Regions from separate parts of the Janthinobacterium leeuwenhoeki genome, predicted to be linked through region 3. Evidence: predicted binding sites of a transcription regulator. Region 3 holds the regulator's gene; each other region holds the start of a gene.
What was found. The regulator FNR, encoded in region 3, switches genes on or off when oxygen is low (the NO sensors DNR and NnrR bind a similar motif). The targets are predictions, from matches to a motif close to TTGATNNNNATCAA.
Positions count from the first base shown of each region.

Region 1 (2,200 bases), on a different contig from region 3:
TGTTCCGTCAAGGTGGCGACATACTCCAGGCGGTCCTGGGCATCGACAATCTGCGACGACGCTTCCGTCAACGCCTTGTCGTAGCCCAGTTCGCGCAGCGAATCGTGCAGCAGGCGCACGATGCCGCCCAGACGCTCGAACATCGGCTTGTCGGACTGGTCGACCGGATCGGCCGCTTCGCCAGACGCGCCGGCACTGGCCACGGGGGCCGCTTCCGGTGCGGCTGGCGCGGCAGCGACCGGCGCCGCGGCGACTGCCGGCACGGCGGCGCTGGCCGACACGGAGTCGAACAGCGCGTCAAAATCATCATCCGCGATCACGGCGGGAGCGGGCGCCGCGGCAGGCGCCGGCGTGGCTGCGGCCGCGCTTTGCGCGGATACTTCATCGAATAATGCATCGAAATCATCAGCGGCGTTGGTCATATCCCTGCTTCTCCATAATTTGTCAAAATTCCGCCTGAACTGTGCGCTTTACAGACTGATACCCACAATTTCTCGATTAAGATGATTTGAGGCAATACCGCTGCGATGGTGCGAGTGTAGCAGGGCGCCGCCCTGTTGGTAAATCTCAAAACGCGCTTCCTGGTGCAAAGCGGGCCTACAAGAGCTTTTCCGCCAGGAAATAAGTGTTCCTGCTGTTGTATTTTGAAATACTACCATTGGCGTGCGTGCAAGACCACGCGCCGCACAAGAAATCCTGCTTCCGGGCGGCTGCGCAACAGCCCCATATGGATATCGCTGGGACATCGTTGCAGCTAAAACACGATCTTTCTGCCAATGTTATCTATACTGAAGGTGCAATAGTATTGACAATTATCAAGTCTTAACATGAATACCATGCTGCCGCCACGTCTACAATAAGAGGCGTTGTGCGCGCTGAGTCACTGCCAAAGGACCTGCCATGTATAAGAAAATTCTGATCGCCACGGACGGCTCCACCGTCTCCAACTTGACGGCCTGTGCCGGCGTCGCCTTTGCTGAACAGATGCACGCCGACATCCTTGCCGTGTACGTGGCACCCGAGTACCAGTACCCGGTGTACATCGAAATCATTCCACCAAGTTATCCCAGCGAAGAGGAATACCGCATCGCCATGCGCAAGACGGGCGCCGAGCATTGGCAACCCATCCTCGACGCGGCCGCCAAGCGTGGCCTGCAGGCGACGGGATTGACGGCCTTTTCCGACAGCCCGGCCCTGAAAATCGTGGAAGTAGCGCAATTGCAGCAATGCGACCTGATCTTTATGGGCTCGCATGGCCGCAGCGGTTGGGGCCAGTTGCTGCTGGGCAGCGTCACCAATAAAGTGCTGTCGCACTCGAAATTGCCCGTTCTCGTGCATAGGCTGATCAAGGAACCGCCAGCAAAATAAGGCGCCACATGGCCACGCGGGCGGCCATTGCCGGCGCATCAAGAAAAAGGCACAATGCGGCAGCTTCGGTTAAAATGACAACATTTCTCGTTTCTTAACATTTGATTGTCCGGTGACGGACACCGCAGATTACACGCCACCAGATTGCCCGCCTATGATACGTATTGTGATTGCCGACGACCACACCATCATGCGTGAAGGATTAAAGCGCATCCTTGACGGCGCGCCGGATATCGACATCGTGGGTGAGGCCATCGACGGCTTTGAAGTACTCAACCACGTGCGCCAGGGCGGCTTCGACCTGCTGCTGCTCGACCTGTCGATGCCGGGCCGCAGCGGCGTCGACCTGATCCGGCAAATCCGCAGCGAGGCGCCCAAGCTGTCCATCCTGATCCTCACCATGCACGAGGAAGAGCAATATGCGGTGCGCGCCATCCGCGCCGGCGCGCAAGGCTATCTGACCAAGGAAAGCGCGGGCACCCAGCTCGTGGGCGCCATCCACAAGGTGGCGTCGGGACGTCCGTACATCAGCGCCGAAGTGGCGGAGCAACTCGTGCTCAACATCATGATGCCGAATGAAAGCTTGCTGCATAAACAGTTGTCGGACCGCGAATTCGAAGTCTTTTCCCTGCTGGTGGCAGGCAAGTCGATCACGGAAATTGCCAACAATCTGCACCTGAGCGTGAAGACGGTGAGTACGCACAAGACGCGCATCATGCAAAAAATGGGCATGAGTTCGCTGTCGGAAATGGTTCAGTACGCCGTGGCGCACCGCCTGCTATCCCCCTTCAAGACGTGAGTCCGGCGACGCGCGCCCGCGCGTCAGCTGTAG
Region 1 is NZ_JBNYXT010000026.1:26,678-28,877, forward strand. Features, by position in the region: gene ACQ4WS_RS18560 (protein phosphatase CheZ) at 1-422, opposite strand, end outside; gene ACQ4WS_RS18565 (universal stress protein) at 901-1,368, shown strand; gene ACQ4WS_RS18570 (response regulator) at 1,523-2,167, shown strand.
Region 1: a site for FNR is predicted at 806-819, ahead of ACQ4WS_RS18565 (universal stress protein). Genes of this name have one in related genera too.

Region 2 (2,200 bases), on a different contig from region 3:
CCAGGCAGTCGCGGATTTCCGTGTCGATGTCGGCCAATTGCGCATCGAGCTGGCGCAGGCGGGCGATATCCTGCTGCATCTGTGCGCGCTTGGTGGCGATGTGCTGCGACAGGGCGGCCCAGTCGGTATCGTCGCCAGCCAGAATGGGCAGCAATTCGGCCAGGCGGAAGCCCAGGACCTGTGCCTGGCGTATGAGTTTGACTTGCGCCAGGTCTTGCTGCGTGTAGACGCGGTAGGCGCCGGAGCGGCGCACGTCGCCCAGCAAGCCCAGCGCTTCATAGTGGCGCAAGGCCTTGGGCGAGGTGCCCGCCAGGCGGGCGATTTCTCCGATGTACATGCTTATCCTTTGTTGAGCTGCGGCGCACGCAGTGTAGCGCAGTGGCTTGCCAAGTGCTACCTTGCGCGCAGCCTCACGAGGCTCTGCGCGGCGGGACTTTTTTGGCCGTGCACTCGGCGCAGGTGCCGTACAGCGACAGCGCGTGCTCATGCAGCACGAAGCCCCGCTCGGCGGCGATCTCGTTCTGGCGCAGTTCGATGCCTTCATCGACGAATTCATCGACCTTGCCGCAGCCCGTGCAGACCAGGTGGTCGTGGTGCTGGCCTTCATTCAATTCGAAGACGGCGTGGCCCGATTCGAAATGCCGGCGAAACAGAATGCCCGCTTCGGCAAACTGCATCAGCACGCGGTAGATGGTGGCCAGGCCCACGTCGATCTTTTCGGCCAGCAAGAGTTTGTAGACATCGTCCGCACTCAGGTGCTTGATCGTGCCTTCTTGAAACAGCTGCAGAATCCGCAAGCGGGGGATGGTCACTTTCAAGCCCGATTCCCGCAGTTCCCTCAATATATCCATGTCTCCCATTCCTTTTTGTAATCGCGTAGCGAGGTAATATATTATATCGCAAATGATAATCATTACCATTCTCATGTGCGAAGTGGAAATATTATGCTGGCTAGCTGGCCTGCACACCAGTGACATCGGCGCAAGTGGCGATTGCGCGGCGGGCAACTGGGGTCCGCATGGCGCGGCGGGCTGGCCGCCGGAGAAACGGGGGCAATGCAAGCGGTCGCGCTGCAACGCCGCATTTTCTTGACCTGGGCAAAGGAAAAAATCCCTCTAGTGATGCTATCCAGCACTATTTGATGTGGATCAAAGTTTTTGTTGCACTGCACTCTTAGACTTCGCAGCGTTACTTAACGACAGAGGAAAACATAATGAAAACGTCCGCAACTGCAGCAGCAATCGTCCTGGCCGCCATCGGCGCATTCGCCAGCAACGCCATGGCACAGGAAGGCCCATGGCTGGTCCGTGCGCGCGCCGTGCACATCGATCCGGCCAACAAATCTGCTCCTGTTGGTGGCGTCGGCGCATCCGACCTGATTCACGTCAGCAGCAAGACGATTCCTGAAATCGATATTTCGTACTTCTTCACCCCGAATATCGCTGCCGAGCTGATCCTGACGTATCCGCAAAAGCATGACGTCACCTTGTCCGGCACGAAGATCGGCAGCTTCAAGCATTTGCCGCCGACCCTGTCGCTGCAATACCACTTCATGCCTGAAAAACAGCTCAGCCCTTACGTGGGTGCCGGCGTGAACTATACGAATATCTCGGACGTGAAATTGCTGAACGGCGCCGGCCGCCTTGAGCATGACAGCTGGGGCTTTTCGCTGCAAGCTGGCGTCGACTACAAGCTGGACAAAAACTGGTCCTTGAACTTCGATATCAAGAAAGTACAGATCCGCAGCGACGTACTGGCCGGTGGCGCCAAGATCAGCGAAGTCAAGGTCGATCCTATCCTGATCGGCGTAGGCGTCGGCTACCGCTTCTAAGCAGTGATGGCGCCAGAGTGGCGCGCAGAATAAAAAAGACGGCCAAGTGTGAACCTGGCCGTCTTTTTGCGTGCAGCGCTTTGCTTGCGCCTTATTTTTTCAGCGTCTTTTCCAGCGCCAGCTGGTAATCCGTCTTTTCGTAGCCGGCCAGGTATTTGTTCGTCGCGTCGAGGAAGGCGCGCGAGCGGTAGGCCGCTTCCAGGTCTTTCACCCATGGCTTGGCCTTGTCGGCCGTACGGATGGCCACCAGGTTGATGTAGCTGTCCGAGATCTTTTCCACGGCGAGGGCCGACGTCAGCTTCATGCCGGCGGCCAGGGCGAAGTTGCCATTAACGAAGGCGTAGTCGGCGTCCGCCAGCGAACGTGGCA
Region 2 is NZ_JBNYXT010000013.1:105,001-107,200, reverse strand. Features, by position in the region: gene ACQ4WS_RS12965 (MerR family transcriptional regulator) at 1-337, opposite strand, end outside; gene fur (ferric iron uptake transcriptional regulator) at 411-851, opposite strand; gene ACQ4WS_RS12955 (OmpW/AlkL family protein) at 1,214-1,831, shown strand; gene ACQ4WS_RS12950 (MetQ/NlpA family ABC transporter substrate-binding protein) at 1,923-2,200, opposite strand, start outside.
Region 2: a site for FNR is predicted at 1,139-1,152, ahead of ACQ4WS_RS12955 (OmpW/AlkL family protein). Genes of this name have one in related genera too.

Region 3 (2,200 bases):
TGCAGCAGCATGCCCAGCTTGTCGTCGAGTTCGGCAGCGGTGCGGCTGATCAGGGACGACTGCTGGCTCAGCAGTACTCGGGTGAAGTCGTCGCGCATGTGTTGCACCTGGATCATGGTGACCAGGGCGATCATGGCGATCGAGGTCAGGCTGGTGGCCAGCGCGACTTTTGCTTTAATGCCGAGAGGCTTCATGATTTCCTTTTCAGTACCGGGCGGCACAGGCGGCAGACGACGCTGTCAGGAATTTTCCTATCAAAACATTAACTTGGCAAGCGGCGCCGCGTAAATTGCCCTTCCCCGCAAGGGCTTTTGACGATGTTGCCATGTAATTAAAGTCAGAACGTCGTTTATTCAGCGCAATTGCGGTGAAATTGGCACACGGCAACCGTGTATGCAGTAAACTTGTTATTGCATTTTATAAAAGGTACCGACATGACTGAAGCGCTACTCACTCCCACCTTGCCTACAGTGAACGTGGAGGCGTTGCGTGCGCGATGTTCGACCTGCAGCATGCATCAATTGTGTCTGCCGATGGGCCTCGATGTGGGCGATATGGACAGGCTGGACCAGATCATCGGCCGCCGCCGCAAGATCGTGCGCGGCGCCTCGCTGTTCCGCATCGGCGACTCGTTCCAGAACCTGTATGCAATCCGCCTGGGGCACTTCAAGACATACCAGATCAATCCGGGCGGCGAAGAGCAGGTGACGGGTTTCCAGATGGCCGGCGAACTGCTGGGCATGGACGCCATCAGCGCCGACCGCCACCACTGCAATGCGGTGGCGCTGGAAGACAGCGAAGTGTGTGAAATTCCCTTTTCCAGCCTGGAACAGTTGCTGGGCAATATGCCGACCCTGCTGCGCCATTTCCACCGCATGATGAGCCAGGAAATCACGCGCGAGCAAAGCGTCATGCTCTTGCTGGGCAATATGCAGGCGACGCAGCGCTTTGCCGCCTTCATCGTCAACCTGGCCTCGCGCTATGAGGCGCGCGGTTATTCGGGCAGCAATTTCCAGTTGCGCATGTCGCGCGAGGAAATCGGCAACTACCTGGGCCTGACCATCGAAAGCGTCAGTCGCCTGCTGTCCAAATTCAAGAAGGAAGGCTGGCTGCGCGTCTCCAACCGCGAGATCGAAATCCTGCAGCCGGCCAAATTAAAAGCCATCACCGCCGGCACGGACGTTTGCAAATAAGACTTACAGTTCTTCATCCGCATGCAGCGCGATACTGCGCTGCAGCGGCCAGGTCCAGATGCCGGACAGGCGCCACTCGCGTTTGTCGTTTTCCACCAGCACTTGCCATCGGCTGCGCTCGAGCATCGGCAGCGCCACGCTAAAATTGCCGGCCGCATCGGGCTGCACCAGCAGCTTGATATCCTTTTCCGGCAGGGTCGCATGCGCCAGGTGCAGCTGCAACGGCCCCTGGTAAGCCTTGCCGAAGCTGTGCACGGAACCGGTCAGGCGCGCTGACGCCACGTCATACGACAAGCTGGTATCCATCGCCAGGTCGCTGGCGATCGTGTCGCGCTTCAAATCCTGGTTGATCGCCTTGCCCTGCTTGTAATAGTCGCCCACCACCAGCGCATCGGGCTGCGTAAACGCGATATAGCCCATGAAGCTGCCGACGACCACGGACAGGCCGGGGCCGATCATCAGCAACCATGGCCAGCGATGCTTGTACCACGGGGCAACGGGGGCTTGCAGCTTGAGACTGTCGGACATTTTGTTCTCCTTGGGGTCAGACCCTTTGGGTCTGACCCCAGCTTTTGCTTCTGGGTTGAAAATAAAGTAAAGCTAACGCATGTTTGATGCTACCCCTACGGCGAAATACCGGGGTCGGACCCAGAGGGTCCGACCCCGAATCAACATCACCGCGGCACGATGAATACCGCGCTTTCACGCACATGCAGCGACGGGTCGTCCAGCGAGTGCAATTCGATCGCAATCTTGTTCGAGCCTTTCTCGCCGACGCCGTGCGGCGCACGCAGGCGTATCGGCCAGCCCAGCGTTTCCGTCGGCTGCAAGGTCACTTCTTCGCGCGTCAGCAAGGTCAGGCCCGGCAAGCCGGAAGCGCTGATTTTAAAATGCTGGATTTGCTCCGAGGTGTTCATGATCTGCAGGCGGTAGACGTTTTCGATCATGCCGTCTTCCACTTCGCGTCCCATCGAACCGCGGTCGCGGATCACGTCCATTTTCAGGGG
Region 3 is NZ_JBNYXT010000010.1:67,541-69,740, reverse strand. Features, by position in the region: gene ACQ4WS_RS11010 (response regulator) at 1-194, opposite strand, end outside; gene fnr (fumarate/nitrate reduction transcriptional regulator Fnr) at 435-1,193, shown strand; gene ACQ4WS_RS11000 (FixH family protein) at 1,197-1,721, opposite strand; gene ccoG (cytochrome c oxidase accessory protein CcoG) at 1,868-2,200, opposite strand, start outside.